DNA from 2 places in the Pseudomonas sp. Marseille-Q5115 genome. Region 2 is predicted to be linked to the other one. Evidence: predicted binding sites of a transcription regulator. Region 2 holds the regulator's gene; the other holds the start of a gene.
The links. Region 2 encodes FliA, which starts transcription of late flagellar genes. Its sites were predicted from a motif close to CTAAAGTTTNNNNNNNNNNNGCCGNTAA; they were not measured.
Positions count from the first base shown of each region.

Region 1 (9,033 bases), 2.4 Mb from region 2:
CAGCCGCAGCGGCCCACTCATCGTGAGCCGTGACAGCGAGCGCTTGTGGCTGGACCTGCCTGCCCAATACCCCGATGAGGAGGGTGTAAGCCTTGAGGTCCAGCGTGCCTTGGGCGTGGATATCATCGACGTGCTAGGCGCCAATGAGTTGTTCGTGGTGCTGGAGTCCGAGGCGGCGGTGCGTGCCTGCCAGCCCGACTTCGCAGCCTTGGGGCGGCTGATGTGGATCGGGATAGTGATTACCGCGCGAGGTGAGCAGCACGACTTTGTTTCCCGGTTTTTCGCGCCCCGCCTGGGCATTCCAGAAGACGCTGTAACGGGCACAACTCACTGTAGCCTGGTCCCATACTGGGCCCGGCGGCTTCGCAAGAACACGCTCAGCGCGTACCAGTGCTCCCGCCGCGGTGGCCAACTGGCCTGCCGGTTGGAGGGCGAGCGGGTTCACATCGGGGGCCAGGTGACACTGATGGCTTCCGGCCGGTTGCTCGCAGGGGTGGGTGCCGAGCAGGGAGCCGCCTGAGCGGCGTTGCCAGGATGGTTTACAGGTGTGCCGGAACGCTGCCAGGCGCTTCGAACAGCACCAGATGCTCGGCCGCGACAGCGATGCCTACGGCTTCGCCGACTGGGTAATCCGCATGGCTGGGGAACAATGCTTCGACCTGGCTTCCCGTGGGTAAGCGCAACTGATAGAGGGTGGATGCCCCCAGGAAGCTCTTGCCCGTGATTTTCCCTCGCAGGCTGCTGTCGGGTGCCAGCACGATGTCATCGGGGCGCAGCAGCACATCTACCGCGGCATTGGTGGGCCACCCGTAAGACCGGTGACCGCGCAGTTCGCCCAGTTCGGTATGAACCGTGTCAGGGCTGATGAGCTCACCCCGGATGAAGTATCCCTGGCCGATGAAACTGGCCACAAAAGGCGTTTGCGGCTGATGGTACAGGTTGTAGGGCGTATCCCATTGCTCAAGGTTCCCCCGGCGGAAAACCCCGACCTTGTCGCTCACCGCGAAGGCTTCTTCCTGATCGTGGGTCACCAGGATCGCACTGATGCCACGGCCCTTCAGGATATCGCGGACCTCGCGGCTCAGGCGGCGGCGCAGTTCCACATCAAGGTTGGAGAAGGGCTCATCGAGCAATAGCAGCTGGGGCTCGGGGGCCAACGCCCGAGCGAGGGCGACGCGTTGCTGCTGCCCGCCGGACAACTCGTGGGGGAAGCGTTCTCCCAACCCTTGCAACTTCACCAGTTCCAGCATCTCGTTGATCACCTGGGGGGCGTCGGCGCGCTTGCCCAGGCCGAACGCTATATTCCGGGCGACTGTAAGGTGGGGGAACAGGGCGTAGTCCTGGAACACCATCCCGATACGGCGTTTTTCCGGGACCAGGGTGTAGCCGTGGCTGGAGATCACTTCGCCGGCAAGGCGAATCTCTCCTTCGTGCACAGGCTCGAAGCCGGCAATGGCTCGCAGTGTGGTGGTTTTGCCACAGCCGGAGGCCCCAAGAAGGCAGCCGATTTCGCCCGGGGCAAGTTGCAGGTCGAGGTTCTGGACAACGCGTTGGCCTGCGTAACCACAGGCCAGGGCGTTCAAGCTCAATAATGCGGAAGCGTTCATTCGGCTCGGATGGCAGGTTTGACGAGGTATTCAAGCAGCGCTTTCTGGGCGTGCAGGCGGTTTTCTGCCTGATCCCAGGCGACCGATCGTGGGTCGTCGAGCAGATCGTGGCTGATCTCTTCGCCGCGGTGGGCAGGCAGGCAGTGCATGAATACCACGTCCGGAGCGGCCAGATCGAGCAGTTCCTTGGTGACCTGGTAAGGCTTGAAGCGCGCCAGGCGCTGTTGCGCTTCATCCTCCTGGCCCATGGAGGTCCACACGTCCGTGCTGACGAGGTGAGCACCGCGGACCGCCTCGCGAGGGTCGCGGAGCACTGTCACACGGTCCCCGGCCTGGGCCAGGAAGCGCGCATCTGGCTCATACCCTTCGGGACATGCCACATTCAGGTGAAAATCGAATTGCACGGCAGCTTCGATGTAGCTGTTGCACATATTGTTGCCATCGCCGATCCACGCCACGGTCTTGCCCTGAATGGAGCCGCGATGTTCGAGGTAGGTTTGCATGTCTGCCAGCAATTGGCAGGGATGCGAATCATCCGATAGCCCGTTGATCACCGGCACGCGGGAATTTGCCGCGAACGTCGTTACGGTGGAGTGAGCGAAGGTGCGGATCATCACGGCGTCGAGCATGCTTGACATCACGATGGCGGAATCTTCGACGGGTTCGCCACGGCCCAGCTGCGTGTCTCGCGATGACAGGAAGATTGCCTGGCCGCCGAGCTGAATCATCCCCGCCTCGAAGGACACGCGTGTGCGCGTTGAGGATTTTTCGAAAATCATCCCGAGTACGCGGTTTTTCAGCGGCTCGTGCAGCACGCCTCGGTCGCGCAGGCCTTTGAGCTCGATTCCTCGGCGAATCACCCGTGAGAGTTCGTCGGGGCTGAGATCCATAAGGGAAAGAAAGTGCCTGGCGCTCATTTTAACTACCTTTTTGCAACATGCCGGATACAGGGCCGCGCTGACCCTGGGGAGGCGAGCACCTGTCGGCGAAGGCCGCACGGGGCGGCGAATCGTTAAGGAGGACGCGATGGTATAAAAAAATGTCGCCTATTACCAACGGCTGTCACAGATTTTCAACGCCATGCCATTGCCAGGCATGTCACCACGCCATTCGTCGCTATCGGGGTGAACGCCGGCCGCAGGGTGGAGTCCGTTTCTTGAGGGGTGTCACATCAAAGAGGCTGCTTTGACGTGACAGCATTCCACAACGCTCTGCCGTGGGTGATAATGCGCCCCACGCGACACAGGGAGTCCCGAATGGAAGCGAAGGAAAAACAGTTGATGGAGTTGCTTGGGTTAACGGCCCGCACGCTTACCCATCTCACCGCATCGATCACCACCATGTCGTTCGAGTTGCTGCGAAGCGAAGACAAGGTAGCCCGCGAGGCGGGTAGGCACATGATCGATCGAATGGCGACAATCAGCTCGGAGCTGGACGCCCACTGGCAGATCATCGGCGAGATGACCGGCGTACATGTCCCGCAGGACGAAGTCGAAACCATTACCGAGATCGAAATGCTCAGTCCGCCTTCCGGCAATGCGATGCAGTAGGCGTTGCTGTCTGGAGCAGGCGCAATAGCTGGCCAGCCGGGTGAAGACCGAGCGTTGCACTCGGCTTTCCGTTACAATGGCGGCACGTGTCGACGCGCAGGTGTCGAGTAGCCAAGCCTGAGGTGCCCATGGATATCATTGAAACCATCAAAGACCAGATCGCCAGCAATACCATCCTGCTCTACATGAAGGGCTCGCCCAACGCCCCACAATGCGGCTTCTCCGCGCGTGCGGTGCAAGCGATCATGGGTTGCGGCGAGAAATTCGCTTATGTGGATATTCTTCAGAATCCTGAAATTCGCGCCAACCTGCCCAAGTACGCCAACTGGCCTACGTTCCCGCAGCTGTGGGTAGCGGGCGAACTGGTAGGCGGCAGCGATATCGTTGCGGAGATGGCGGCCAATGGCGAACTGCAAACCCTGATCAAGGGCGCGGTCGCCAAAACGGCAGAGCCTCAGGCCGGCGCATGAATGCCTGACGGCAGCCTGGAATAGAAAAGCCCCGCACTGGCGGGGCTTTTTATTGCACTCGGGAACGTCAGGCGTCTTCTTCGCCCATTCCCGATTGCAGGTAGTTTTCGATGCCGATCTTGTCGATCAGGCCCAGCTGGGTTTCCAGCCAGTCGATGTGTTCTTCCTCGGATTCGAGGATATCCTCGAGCAGGTCCCGGCTACCGTAATCCCCTACGGTTTCGCAGTGGGCGATGGCGGCGCGCAAGTCCATTACGCCTTTCTGCTCCAGCTTCAGGTCGCATTCGAGCATCTCGCGGGTATGCTCACCGATCAACAGCTTGCCCAGCTCCTGGACGTTGGGAATGCCTTCCAGGAAGAGAATGCGCTTGATGAGCTTGTCGGCGTGTTTCATCTCATCGATGGACTCGTCGTACTCGTGCTTGCCGAGCTTGTTAAGGCCCCAGTCTTCGTACATGCGCGCATGCAGGAAATACTGATTGATGGCGATCAGCTCGTTGCCGAGAACACGATTGAGATGCTGTATGACGCTGACGTCACCTTTCATGATTTTTGCCTGTGCAGGTGCAGATGCCCGAAAGTTTGCGCGCCGGAAAAGGCGGTGTCAAACGGGCATTTGCAGCACAAACCATCGCGAATGTGAACGGCAATGGAAGGAATTTGCGTTAAACCGCCAATGGGAAAGCGAATTAAAAGCAAGCGGTTTGGTCAGGCAGCTGTGAACTCTGCTGGAAAGGTCGAAACGGCTTGGGCAGTGCGGACTTCCGCGAGGGTGTCACGAACCACTTCCTTGGCGAGGCAGGCGCATTTCCCGCACTGGCTGGCTACCCCCGTAGCCTGGCGGACTTCCCGATAACTGCAGCAGCCTTCATAGATGGCTTCACGGATCTGACCGTCGGTAACACCTGTGCAGAGGCAAACATACATATCGCTGGCACCGTCGCTGTATGACTCGAATGCCCGGATCTTAATGTTAATGAGAATGCGTGTCAAAACGCCAAGGAGAGATTGAAGCGCCGGGCGATGAAAGGTACCCGACGCTTGTCATGAAATCAGGCGTCGAAATCGCGCCAGCCACCCATGTCCTTCCAGCGGTTCACGATGCCGCAGAACAGCTCGGCGGTTTTCTCGGTGTCGTAGCGGGCCGAGTGGGCCTCGCGCCCATCGAAGTCGATGTCCGCGCTCTGGCACGCCTTGGCCAGAACCGTCTGCCCATAAGCCAGCCCGGCAAGCGTAGCGGTGTCGAAGCTGGAGAACGGATGGAACGGGTTGCGCTTGAGGTCGTTGCGGGCGACCGCCGCATTGAGGAAGCCAAGATCGAAACTGCTGTTGTGGCCCACCAGGATCGCGCGCTTGCAGCCATTGGCCTTGAGCGCCTTGCGCACGCCACGGAAGATATCCGTAAGCGCGCTTTCCTCGCTCACGGCCATGCGCAGCGGGTGGTCGAGCTTGATACCGGTGAACTCAAGCGCGGCCGCCTCGATGTTAGCGCCGGCGAACGGCTCTACACGGAAGAACCAGGTGTGGTCCGGAAACACAAAGCCCTTTTCGTCCATCCCGATCGTGGTCGCTGCAATTTCCAGCAACGCGTCGGTGGCGCTGTTGAAACCGCCGGTTTCCACATCCACTACTACCGGCAGATAGCCCCGAAAGCGAGCCGCCATGGGGTGGCGGCTGGCGGATGAGGACGGGCCGTCGAGGTCGTCGTCGAATTGGTCTTCGCTCACGCTTGTGTCTCCACTACTCGCCACTGCAGGGCTTCACCCGCACGCAGGGGCACGACTTCATGTTCGCCGAAGGCCAGGGCCGACGGCGCTACCCAGCTTTCGCGGGCCAGGGTGATCTTCGAGGTATTGACCGGCAGGCCATAGAACCGGGGCCCGTGCAGGCTGGCGAAACCTTCCAGCTGATCAAGCCTGCCCGCCTGATCGAAGGCCTCGGCATACAGTTCGATCGCGGCATAGGCGGTGTAGCAACCCGCGCAACCGCAGGCGGCTTCCTTGGCATGCCGTGCATGGGGGGCAGAATCGGTACCCAGGAAGAACTTCGCATTGCCGCTCGTAGCGGCTTCGATCAAGGCGTTCTGATGGGTGTTGCGCTTGAGGATCGGCAAGCAATAGAAGTGCGGCCGAATGCCTCCGACCAGCATGTGGTTGCGGTTGTAGAGCAGATGGTGGGCAGTGATGGTGGCGCCCACGTTGCTGTTGGCAGCGTTCACGAACGCAACCGCGTCAGCGGTGGTGATGTGCTCGAACACCACCTTGAGCGTGGGAAAGCGTGCGACGATCCGGCTCATGTGTTCGTCGATGAAGGCTTTTTCGCGATCGAATACGTCGATATCCGCGTGGGTCACTTCCCCGTGCACCAGCAGCGGCATGCCTTCCTCGGCCATGGCTTCAAGCACCGGGAACAACCGATCGATGGACGTTACACCGGAATCGGAGTTGGTGGTTGCGCCTGCCGGATACAGCTTGGCGGCATGTACATAACCACAGGCCTTGGCCGACCGGATGTCATCGGGCTGGGTACGGTCGGTGAGGTAGAGCACCATCAAGGGTTCGAAAGCGCTCCCGGCCGGGCGAGCGGCAAGGATGCGCTGACGATACTCGCCCGCCTGCTCGGCGTTACGCACCGGTGGCACAAGGTTGGGCATGATGATTGCGCGGCCGAAGTTGCGCGCGACGTCGGCAACGGTCTGGGCCAGGGCGGCGCCGTCGCGTAGGTGAATGTGCCAGTCGTCTGGACGTAGCAGGGTGATGCGGTCGGACATGAAAGGTACCAGGCGGGTCGAACTCATGGGGGCGCCGGCAGCGAAGCGGATATGGCGAAACCGCAGCCCTGGCCGAGCGCGGCCCGGCCAGGCGCTGCCATCGCCGAGGCGTCGCTGCTAGCTGCCAGTATGACGGGCTTGGGCGAATGCTACCGGAAAAGCCTCGTGGCAGCATCCGCTATCAAGTTTGACGCGAGGCGACCGATACGCAGTGGGTACGTAGTCATCTGCACCGGAGTCCGCCGTGGGCCATCGTTTCCTTGCCTGTTTATCCTTGATCGCCTGTGGCCTCGCTACAGCGCCAGCGATGGCGTTCACCTTCCAGACAAGGCTGGAAAATGTGGAGTGGAAGGTCGAGGGCGATGCCTTCGAATGCCGCTTGAGCCAGCCAGTCGCTGATTTCGGCGAAGGCCAGTTCGTTCGCCGGGCTGGCGAAAAAGTGGTGTTCCGCCTTAATAGCAGCATTGCCGCGCTGGGGACGGGCAGCGCTACACTGATGGCCGCTGCGGCGCCTTGGCAGCCGGGCAGGGCAGACGTCAGTCTGGGCGCGGCGCGTCTGAGCGGTGGGCCTGTTGTGCTGACGTCCAGTCAAGGACAGGCCAGCGGCCTTATCAGCGGGCTGATGGAAGGTCGCAGCACGGTGGTGCGCACTGTCTCCAGCGAGACGGGGCAGCCAATGGAAGTACGCCTGTTGCCGGTCAAATTCACCAAGGCATGGAATGACTATCAAGCGTGCACGGCAAAACTGTTGCCGATGAATTTCGATCAGGTACGCATGAGCCAGATTCCCTTCCCGGGCACCGCTGTGGACCTGAGTGCGGGGGCCAAGGCGCGCCTGGACACTATCCTGGCGTTCATGAAGGCAGATCCTGCGGTCAACCATATCGAACTGGATGGGCATTCGGACAACAGCGGAAATCGCCTCACCAACCGCGAATTGTCGCGCCGACGAGCGCTGGCTGTGGCCGACTACCTCAAAGCCCATGGCGTGCCGGAAGAGCGCATCGACGTGCGCTTCCACGGCGAGCAGTACCCCCTGGTGCCCAACAACTCCGCTGCCAACCGTGCCCGTAACCGGCGGGTGAACATCGAGCTTGCCAAAAAACCTGTCCCTGATGTTGCGCCGGCTCCTGCGGTTGCACCAGCCGAGGCAGCAGCAGCGCCGGCCGCCGCACCAGCACCCGCAAGCACACCGGCGGCGGTGCCTGCCTCTGCTCCGGCTGCAGGCAAACCGGCGGCGAAGGGCTGAAACCTGCGCGAACGGCCGCGATTATTGTCGCTTCACTAACAGTGCCTGTCGCGCTACTGTAAATCCACGGCAGTCGGCGGTAGAATCGGCGGCTTTCAGCAAAACCCCGTGGAGTGATGGCATGGCGGACGTAAAAAAGGTCGTTCTGGCATATTCCGGCGGCCTGGACACCTCGGTGATCCTCAAGTGGCTGCAGGATACCTACAACTGCGAAGTGGTGACCTTCACCGCTGACCTGGGCCAGGGCGAGGAAGTCGAGCCCGCGCGTGCCAAGGCCCAGGCAATGGGCGTGAAAGAGGTATACATCGACGACCTGCGCGAAGAGTTCGTGCGTGATTTCGTATTCCCGATGTTCCGCGCCAATACCGTATACGAGGGCGAGTACCTGCTGGGTACGTCGATCGCCCGTCCGCTGATTGCCAAGCGCCTGATCGAAATCGCCAACGAAACGGGCGCGGATGCGATCAGCCATGGTGCTACCGGCAAGGGCAATGATCAGGTGCGCTTCGAGTTGGGCGCCTACGCGCTCAAGCCGGGCGTGAAGGTGATCGCTCCGTGGCGTGAATGGGACTTGTTGTCCCGTGAGAAGCTGATGGATTACGCCGAGAAGCACGCTATCCCGATCGAGCGCCACGGCAAGAAGAAGTCCCCGTACTCGATGGATGCCAACCTGCTGCACATCTCCTACGAGGGCGGTGTGCTGGAAGACACCTGGACCGAGCACGAAGAGGATATGTGGCGTTGGACGGTTTCACCCGAGGCCGCGCCGAATACGCCGACCTATCTGGAATTGACCTACCGCAACGGCGATATCGTCGCTATCGACGGCGTGGAAAAAAGCCCGGCTACCGTGCTGGCTGACCTCAACCGCATCGGTGGCGAGAACGGTATCGGCCGTCTCGATATCGTCGAAAACCGCTATGTGGGCATGAAATCCCGCGGCTGCTACGAAACCCCCGGCGGCACCATCATGCTCAAGGCGCACCGGGCGATCGAGTCGATCACCCTCGACCGCGAAGTTGCTCACCTCAAGGATGAGCTGATGCCCCGGTATGCCAGCCTGATCTACACCGGCTACTGGTGGAGCCCCGAGCGGTTGATGCTGCAGCAGATGATCGATGCCTCCCAGGCCCATGTGAATGGGGTAGTGCGCCTGAAGCTGTACAAGGGCAACGTCATCGTTGTGGGTCGCAAATCCGATGATTCGCTGTTCGATGCCACTATCGCGACCTTCGAGGAAGACGGTGGGGCCTACAACCAGGCGGACGCCGCAGGCTTCATCAAGCTCAACGCTTTGCGCATGAGGATTGCCGCAAACAAAGGCCGCCACCTCGGTTGAGGTGCGTACGCGCCATACAAGAACCGCGGCCTGGGCCGCGGTTTTTTT
Region 1 covers NZ_CAKAKI010000001.1:3,436,454-3,445,486, reverse strand. The annotation lists gene LG385_RS15765 (PhzF family phenazine biosynthesis protein) at 1-520, shown strand, start outside; gene LG385_RS15760 (ABC transporter ATP-binding protein) at 540-1,607, opposite strand; gene argF (ornithine carbamoyltransferase) at 1,604-2,524, opposite strand; gene LG385_RS15750 (hypothetical protein) at 2,864-3,157, shown strand; gene grxD (Grx4 family monothiol glutaredoxin) at 3,286-3,627, shown strand; gene bfr (bacterioferritin) at 3,695-4,174, opposite strand; gene LG385_RS15735 (bacterioferritin-associated ferredoxin) at 4,336-4,554, opposite strand; gene rnt (ribonuclease T) at 4,680-5,354, opposite strand; gene pyrC (dihydroorotase) at 5,351-6,397, opposite strand; gene LG385_RS15720 (flagellar protein MotY) at 6,642-7,646, shown strand; gene LG385_RS15715 (argininosuccinate synthase) at 7,768-8,985, shown strand.
Region 1: a site for FliA is predicted at 6,578-6,605, ahead of LG385_RS15720 (flagellar protein MotY). Genes of this name have one in related genera too.

Region 2 (9,033 bases):
AGAACGCATGAGCGTCAAAAGTTTGTGGGGAATCATAGATGGCGGTGGATCGGACTCAGTTACTCAGCAACGCACGAAGCTTGACCCAAGGCAACCTGGGTGTGCCGTTGCTTCTGCTTGTGATGCTGGCAATGATGATGTTGCCGGTGCCGCCGTTCCTGCTCGACGTGTTTTTTACGTTCAACATCGCGCTGTCTATCGTGGTGCTGCTGGTCAGTGTGTACGCCCTGCGGCCGCTGGACTTTGCCGTGTTCCCGACCATTCTCCTGGTTGCCACCTTGTTGCGGCTGGCATTGAACGTAGCCTCCACGCGCGTGGTAATGCTCCACGGCCACGAGGGGCACCAGGCGGCGGGTAAGGTGATCCAGGCGTTCGGTGAAGTCGTGATCGGCGGTAACTACGTGGTAGGTGGCGTGGTGTTCGCCATCTTGATGATCATCAACTTCGTGGTGGTCACCAAGGGTGCCGGGCGGATCTCCGAAGTGAGCGCCAGGTTTACCCTGGACGCGATGCCCGGCAAACAGATGGCCATCGACGCCGACCTCAACGCTGGCCTGATCGACCAGGCAGCCGCGAAGCATCGCCGCACCGAGGTTGCCCAGGAGGCTGAGTTCTACGGTTCGATGGACGGTGCCAGCAAGTTTGTGCGCGGTGATGCCATCGCCGGCCTGTTGATTCTGTTCATCAACCTTATCGGGGGCATGGCGGTTGGTATCCTGCAGCACGGGCTGACGTTCGCCGATGCAGGCACAACCTACGCCTTGCTCACGATCGGTGACGGCCTGGTAGCCCAGTTGCCCTCTTTGCTGCTGTCCACTGCCGCCGCGATCATGGTGACTCGGGCCTCAGGCTCCGAAGAGATGGGTAAGCAGATCAGCCGCCAGATGTTCGATTCGCCCAAGGCGTTGGGCGTGTCCGCAGGCTTGATGGCGGTGATGGGGCTAATCCCCGGCATGCCGCACATTGCGTTTCTGTCGCTGGCCGGCGCCGCCGGTGGCGGTGCTTACCTGCTGTGGAAGAAAAAGAACCAGGTGAAGATCGAAGCTGCCGCCGAAGTGCAGCGCCAGCAGGAGCTGCTGCCGTCGCCACAGCGGTCGCAGGAAACCAAAGAGCTAGGTTGGGATGACGTTACCCCCATCGACATGATCGGCCTGGAAGTGGGCTACCGGTTGATTCCGCTGGTGGACCGCAACCAGGGCGGCCAATTGCTGGCGCGGATCAAGGGTGTACGCAAGAAGCTGTCCCAGGATCTGGGCTTTCTGATGCCTACCGTGCACATCCGCGACAACCTTGACCTTGCGCCCAGCGCGTACCGTTTGACGCTGATGGGAGTGATCCTCGCCGAGGCAGAGATCTATCCGGACCGCGAGCTGGCCATCAACCCTGGTCAAGTATTTGGCTCGCTCAACGGGATTCAGGCGCGGGATCCGGCGTTTGGCCTCGAAGCCGTGTGGATCGAGATCAGTGCGCGCAGCCAGGCACAGTCCCTCGGCTACACCGTGGTGGACGCCAGTACGGTGGTCGCCACCCACCTTAACCAGATCCTCCAGAAGCATGCCCATGAGTTGATCGGCCATGAAGAAGTCCAGCAACTGCTGCAGGTACTGGCCAAGGGCTCGCCGAAACTGGCCGAGGAATTGGTCCCAGGCCTTATCAGCTTGTCTGCTTTACTGAAAGTGTTGCAGGCGCTGCTCGCCGAACAGGTGCCCGTGCGGGACATTCGAAGCATCGCCGAAGCCATCGCCAACAGCGGTGTGCGGAGTCAAGATACCGCCGCGCTTGTGGCCGCTGTGCGGGCCGGCCTGTCGCGTGCAATCGTGCAAAGCATTGTGGGGACTGAGTCTCAGCTGCCTGTGATCACTCTGGAACCAAAGTTGGAACAGATATTGCTCAATAGTATTCACAAGGCTGGCCAGGGTCAGGAAGAAGGCGTTTTGCTGGAACCGAGCATGGCGGAGCGGCTGCAGCGGTCCTTGATCGAAGCGGCTCAGCGTCAGGAAATGCAAGGCCAACCGGCGATCCTGCTGGTGGCCGGCCCGATACGCACGATGCTCTCGCGTTTCGGTCGCCTGGCGGTGCCGAACCTGCATGTGCTGGCGTACCAGGAAATACCGGATAACAAGCAAGTTACGATCGTTGCGACAGTAGGGCCCAACGGCTGAGGTAGCGGGATATGCAAGTGAAGCGTTTTTTCGCCGCGGATATGCGTCAAGCCATGAAACTGGTGCGTGACGAGCTGGGCGCTGACGCCGCGATCATCGGCAACCGCCGGATCGCTGGCGGCGTCGAGCTTACCGCTGCGCTGGATTACAAGCTCTCGGCCCTGGCGCCACGCGTGCCCAACATCGAGCTCGAAGACGAGCTGCGTAAGACCCAGTCGCGTATTGTTTCGGCACAGGCCGAGCTGGACACCCGCAGCAACAGCGATGGCGTGATCAACCGCCAGCTGTTCGCCGGCCTGCCCCTGACCGCGCCCGAGCCGCTGATCGAACCTACCGTCAGCGAAGCGCCGCGCCCGCCGGCGCCACCAGCCCCTGCGCCTGCGGCGGTGGACCAGCGCCTGTTCGATTCCATGCGCTCGGAGCTGTCCGGCCTGCGCGAGCTGCTTGAAGTGCAGCTGGGCTCGCTGGCCTGGACCCAATTACAAGGTACCCGCCCCGAGCAGGCTACGCTGTGGCGCAAGCTGCAACGCATCGGCCTTTCCGGCCCGCTGGCGCGCGACCTGCTTGGCCAGGTCGAAGATATCGCCGAGCCGCGTCACGCCTGGCGCATGCTGCTGGCCCACCTGGCCCGGATGATCTCCACACCCGAGGCCGAACCGCTTGAAGAGGGCGGAGTGATTGCCATGGTCGGGCCGGCCGGCATGGGGAAAACCACTACGCTGGCCAAGCTTGCCGCGCGATATGTGCTTAAATACGGCGCGCAAAATATAGCATTGGTAAGCATGGACAGTTTCCGCATTGGCGCCCAGGAGCAACTTAAAACCCTCGGCCGTATTCTCAACGTGCCGGTTACCCACGTCGATCCGGGCCAGTCCCTGGCACAGGCGCTGGAACCGCTGCTGCGCAAACGCGTGGTATTGATCGATACCGCTGGCCTGCAAGCCAGCGACCCGGCACTCAAGCTACAGCTCGAAAGCCTGGCCGGGCGGGGCATCCGCGCGCGCAACTACCTTGTGCTGGCAACCACCAGCCAGAAGCAGGTTTTGACCGCGGCCTACCATAGTTACAAGCGTTGCGGCCTCGCAGGCTGTATCCTCACCAAGCTCGACGAAACGGCGAGCCTCGGCGAGGTATTGAGCCTGGCGATCAGCCACGAGCTGCCGGTGGCCTACCTTACCGATGGCCCGCGTATTCCGGATGACCTTCATTTGCCCCGCAAGCATCAGTTGGTCAGCCGCGCGGTGAGCGTACAAATGCAGGAAGAGCCCAGCGAAGAGGCCATGGCCGATATGTTCGCTGACCTCTACCACAGCCCCAGCAAACGTGCGGGCTGAGGGGAATGAACATGAATGAATGCATGCGCAATTGGTTGCGCGACAGCGGGTCCGAAAGGCCGCTGTTTGGCTTGGAACCTACCTTCACCACACGCTGTGCCAGCTCGCCGAATGGCTTGTTCGATGGCGAAGCGGGCCGTGGTGCAGCCAGCGTCTCAGTGACAGGGTAAAGAACGAATGGGCAGCATGCATCCCGTACAGGTGATCGCGGTGACCGGCGGCAAGGGCGGCGTCGGGAAGACAAACGTGTCAGTGAACCTATCGCTGGCACTGGCCGAACTCGGCCGGCGGGTGATGCTGCTGGACGCCGACCTTGGCCTGGCCAACGTCGACGTGTTGCTGGGGCTCACGCCCAAGCGCACGCTCGCCGATGTGATCGAGGGCCGTTGCGACCTGCGCGATGTGCTCTTGCAGGGGCCGGGCGGGGTACGCATCGTACCGGCGGCCTCGGGTACCCAGAGCATGGTCCATCTGACCCCGGCGCAACACGCCGGCCTCATCCAGGCCTTCAGCGAGATCGGCGATAACCTGGACGTACTGGTGATCGACACCGCGGCCGGTATCGGCGACTCGGTAGTGAGCTTCGTGCGCGCCGCCCAGGAAGTGCTGCTGGTGGTGTGCGATGAGCCCACTTCCATCACCGATGCCTACGCCTTGATCAAACTGCTGAACCGCGACTACGGCATGAACCGCTTCCGCGTGCTGGCCAACATGGCCCAGAGCCCGCAGGAAGGGCGCAACCTGTTCGCCAAGCTCACCAAGGTAACCGATCGTTTCCTTGATGTAGCGCTCCAATACGTAGGCGCGGTGCCGTACGACGAAACCGTGCGCAAGGCCGTACAGAAACAGCGGGCCGTATATGAAGCGTTCCCGCGCTCGAAATGCGCGCTGGCCTTCAAGGCCATCGCTCAGAAAGTCGATACCTGGCCGCTGCCCGCCAACCCGCGGGGGCACCTGGAATTCTTCGTCGAACGTTTGGTACAGCAAACCAGTGCGGGGCCTGTCTCATGAGCGCCAGTGGATACCGGATGTACAACAACGCCTCTCGGCAGTCGCAGCAGCATGAGCTGATCGAGCGCTATGCGCCTCTGGTCAAGCGCATTGCCTATCACCTGCTGGCGCGATTGCCCGCGAGCGTACAGGTCGAAGACCTCATCCAGGCCGGCATGATCGGCCTGCTCGAGGTGGCCAACAAGTACGACTCCAGCAAGGGCGCGAGTTTCGAGACCTATGCCGGTATCCGCATCCGCGGCGCGATGCTCGACGAAGTGCGCAAAGGCGACTGGGCACCGCGCTCCGTCCACCGCAACAGCCGCACCGTGAGCGACGCGATTCGCAAAATTGAAGCGCGTACCGGTCGTGAGGCTAAAGATCACGAGGTTGCTGCCGAACTCAAGGTCAGCATCGAGGAATATTACTCGATGCTGAACGATACCTTGGGCAGCCGGCTGTACAGTTTCGACGACCTGTTGCAGGACGGCGAGCATGAAGGCCTGCACGAGGGCGGCGCCAGCCACAGCGGCGAACCCGCGCGCGGGCTGGAGGACGAGCGCTTCCAGGGCGCACTGGCTGACGCCATTGCCAACTTGCCCGAGCGGGAGCGCCTGGTGCTGTCGCTGTATTACGACGAGGAACTGAACCTCAAGGAAATCGGTGAAGTACTGGGGGTGAGCGAGTCTCGTGTGAGCCAGTTGCATAGCCAGTGCGCGGCGCGTTTGCGCAGCCGCCTGGGTGACTGGCGCGCCCGCTGACATCGCTGGCCCGGGGGCTGGCCCGCAAATTTTTCAGAGAGTGCTGGAACGGTGCGGCGGCAATGTGATATCACCGCCCGCCACGCCTGCTCAGGCAGTCATGCAGGTACAGGTGTAAACGGATTCGATTGACTGCGCGTCCCGGAGTGGGCGCGTTTGAGACTGCTTGGAGGTCTACTTGGACAAGAACATGAAAATCCTGATCGTTGACGATTTTTCGACGATGAGGCGGATCATTAAAAACCTGTTGCGCGACCTGGGGTTCACCAACACCTCGGAAGCGGACGACGGCAATACGGCTTTGCCCATGCTGCAAAGCGGCGCCTTCGACTTCCTGGTAACCGACTGGAACATGCCGGGCATGACCGGTATCGAGTTGCTGCGCACCGTGCGCGCAGATGAGCGTCTCAAGCACCTGCCAGTGCTGATGGTGACCGCTGAAGCCAAGCGTGAACAAATCATCGAAGCGGCCCAGGCTGGCGTCAACGGCTATGTGGTCAAGCCCTTCACCGCGCAGGTGCTGAAAGAGAAGATCGAGAAAATCTTCGAGCGCGTCAACAGCTGAGAGGCCGCACAGGGGGCGCTATGGAGTCCAGTAATCTGCCGTTGGGGGACTTCGAGTCCACCCTGAAAATCCATGCGCGTCAGTTGGTGGAGAGCCTCGAAAAGGGCCGCTTCGGCGACGCCGTGCAGTTGATTCACCAATTGAACCAAACGCGGGACCGTGGGCTGTACCAGGAAGTGGGCAAGCTTACCCGCGAATTGCACAGCGCTATCGTCAACTTCCAGATCGATCCTCGCTCGCCCAAGGCCGAGGAGGTTTCGCAGATCACCGATGCCACCGAGCGGCTGGACTACGTGGTTCGCCTGACCGAGAACGCCGCCAACCGTACCATGGACCTGGTGGAGCAAAGCACGCCGGTGGTTCATGGCCTGGCTGAAGAGGCTCGCGCTGTGCGCGCCGACTGGCAGCGGTTCATGCGCCGCGAGGTGGATGCGGGCGAGTTCCGCGAGCTGGTAAAGCGCGTGGATGGCTTTCTGCAACGCAGTGAAAGCGATGCCACGGCTATCTCGGCCCATCTCAACGACATCCTGCTTGCACAGGACTATCAGGACCTCACCGGCCAGGTGATCAAGCGCGTCACCGCGCTGGTGACTGACGTGGAGTCCAACCTGCTCAAGCTGGTGCTCATGGCCAGCCAGGTAGACCGCTTCGCGGGTATCCAGCATGACCCTGAAAGCCTGCTGGACGAAAAAATTACTGAAAAAGACCTCTCCCGGGGTGAAGGTCCGCAGATTCATGCCGATAAGCGTGAAGACGTCGTATCCGGCCAGGACGATGTGGATGATCTGCTTTCCAGCCTGGGCTTCTGAGCCTGGTCTGGAAGCGTCATCGAACCGGCGCTGAATCGCGCTATCCGGGCCGGATGCCACTTACAAAATTCCAGGGAGCACCCAAATGAGCTTCGGCGCCGATGAAGAAATCCTCCAGGACTTCCTGGTAGAGGCCGGCGAGATCCTCGAGCAGTTGTCCGAACAGTTGGTGGAGCTGGAAAGCCGCCCCGACGACGCGGATCTGCTTAATGCGATTTTTCGTGGTTTTCATACCGTTAAAGGCGGCGCCGGCTTTCTCCAGCTCAATGAGCTGGTCGAATGCTGCCATATCGCCGAGAACGTGTTCGACATTCTGCGCAAGGGCGAACGCCGCGTAGACTCCGAGCTGATGGACGTAGTGCTTGAAGCGCTCGACACCGTCAACAGCATGTTCGGGCAAGTCCGCGAACGTGCCCCCCTTACCCCGGCTACCCCGGAGCTGCTTGCTGCCCTGGCCCGCCTGGCGGAACCCGCTGGCGCCGCACCAGCAGTAGAAGCACCGGCGCCAGTGGCCGCCTCTGCGCCCAGGCATGAAAACGAGTTCGAGGCGCTCGTGCAGAGCCTGGACGATGTTTCAGTGCCTGCCAGCGGCAGTGACGACATCACCGACGCCGAATTCGAATCGCTGCTCGACCAGCTCCATGGCAAGGGCCAATTCGCGCCTGAAGCCATGCCTGCTGCGGCCGCAGCGCCGGCGCCAGCAGCGCCTGGGGGCGGGGACGAGATCACCGACGCCGAGTTCGAAGCGCTGCTTGACCAATTGCATGGCAAAGGCAGCTTCGCTGTGGACAACGTGGTAGCGCCTGCTGCGGTCGCACCGTCGGCACCGGTTCCTTCGGTAGGCGGTGGCGATCTGATCACCGACAACGAATTCGAAGCGTTGCTCGACCAGCTTCACGGCAAGGGCAAGTTCAACGCCGAAGCCGCAGCCGAGGCACCGGTAGCTTCCCCGGCAGCCAAGCCTGCCGCAGCACCGGCACCGGCACCGACACCAGCCAAGCCTGCCGCCGCGCCAGCCCGGGCAGAGCCTGCGCGTGCTGCGGCGCCTGCTGCAGCCCCGGCCGCCGCAGCCGCGCGCCCCGCCCCGGCAGGGGACAAGCCAGCGGCCAGCGAGGCCGAAACCACTGTGCGGGTCGATACCGCGCGGCTGGATGAGATCATGAACATGGTGGGCGAGCTGGTACTGGTGCGTAACCGCCTGGTACGGCTTGGCCTCAACAGCGGCGACGAAGCCATGTCCAAGGCCGTGTCCAACCTGGACGTGGTCACCGCTGACCTGCAGACCGCCGTGATGAAAACGCGGATGCAGCCGATCAAGAAAGTGTTCGGGCGCTTCCCGCGACTGGTTCGCGACCTTGCACGGCAGCTCAAGAAAGAAATCAACCTGGAGCTGGTGGGCGAAGAAACCGACCTCGACAAGAACCTCGTAGAGGCCCTTGCCGACCCGTTGGTCCACTTGGTGCGCAACGCTGTGGACCATGGCGTTGAAATGCCCGATGAGCGCGAAGAGTCCGGCAAGCCACGCTCCGGCAAGGTGGTGTTGTCCGCCGAGCAGGAGGGGGACCACATCCTGTTGTCCATCTCCGACGATGGCAAAGGCATGGACCCGGCAGTGCTGCGTGCCAAGGCCGTGGAAAAGGGCCTGATGGACAAGGACGCCGCCGATCGCTTGTCCGAAACCGACTGCTACAACCTGATCTTCGCGCCGGGCTTCTCCACCAAGACCGAGATTTCCGATGTGTCGGGCCGTGGCGTGGGCATGGACGTGGTGAAAACCAAGATCTCCCAGCTCAACGGCTCGATCAATATCTACTCGGCCAAGGGCCAGGGCTCGAAGATCGTCATCAAGGTGCCGCTCACCCTGGCAATCATGCCCACGCTGATGGTGATGCTGGAGAACCAGGCTTTCGCCTTCCCGCTGGTGAGCGTGAACGAGATCTTCCACCTGGACCTGTCACGCACCAACGTGGTCGACGGGCAGGAAGTGGTGATCGTGCGCGACAAGGCGCTGCCGCTGTTCTATCTCAAGCGCTGGCTGGTACCTGGCGCGCAGGACAACGAACAACGCGAGGGCCATGTGGTGATCCTTTCGGTAGGCACCCAGCGCATCGGTTTCGTGGTCGACCAGTTGGTGGGCCAGGAGGAAGTGGTGATCAAGCCACTGGGCAAGATGCTCCAGGGCACGCCCGGGATGTCTGGCGCGACCATTACCGGCGACGGTCGTATCGCGTTGATCCTGGATGTTCCAAGCATGCTCAAGCGTTATGCCGCACGGCGTATCTGACACCGCTGCCGCCGGCCATGAACGCCGGCGGTCTGTAATGGAGTAACTATGGCACTCACAGTCCTGGTGGTGGACGATTCCGGTTTTTTCCGCCGCCGCCTTACCGAAATCCTTTCGCAGGACAGCAA
Region 2 covers NZ_CAKAKI010000001.1:990,017-999,049, forward strand. The annotation lists gene flhA (flagellar biosynthesis protein FlhA) at 45-2,162, shown strand; gene flhF (flagellar biosynthesis protein FlhF) at 2,174-3,496, shown strand; gene fleN (flagellar synthesis regulator FleN) at 3,674-4,507, shown strand; gene fliA (RNA polymerase sigma factor FliA) at 4,504-5,247, shown strand; gene LG385_RS04745 (chemotaxis response regulator CheY) at 5,438-5,812, shown strand; gene LG385_RS04750 (protein phosphatase CheZ) at 5,833-6,621, shown strand; gene LG385_RS04755 (chemotaxis protein CheA) at 6,707-8,905, shown strand; gene LG385_RS04760 (protein-glutamate methylesterase/protein-glutamine glutaminase) at 8,954-9,033, shown strand, end outside.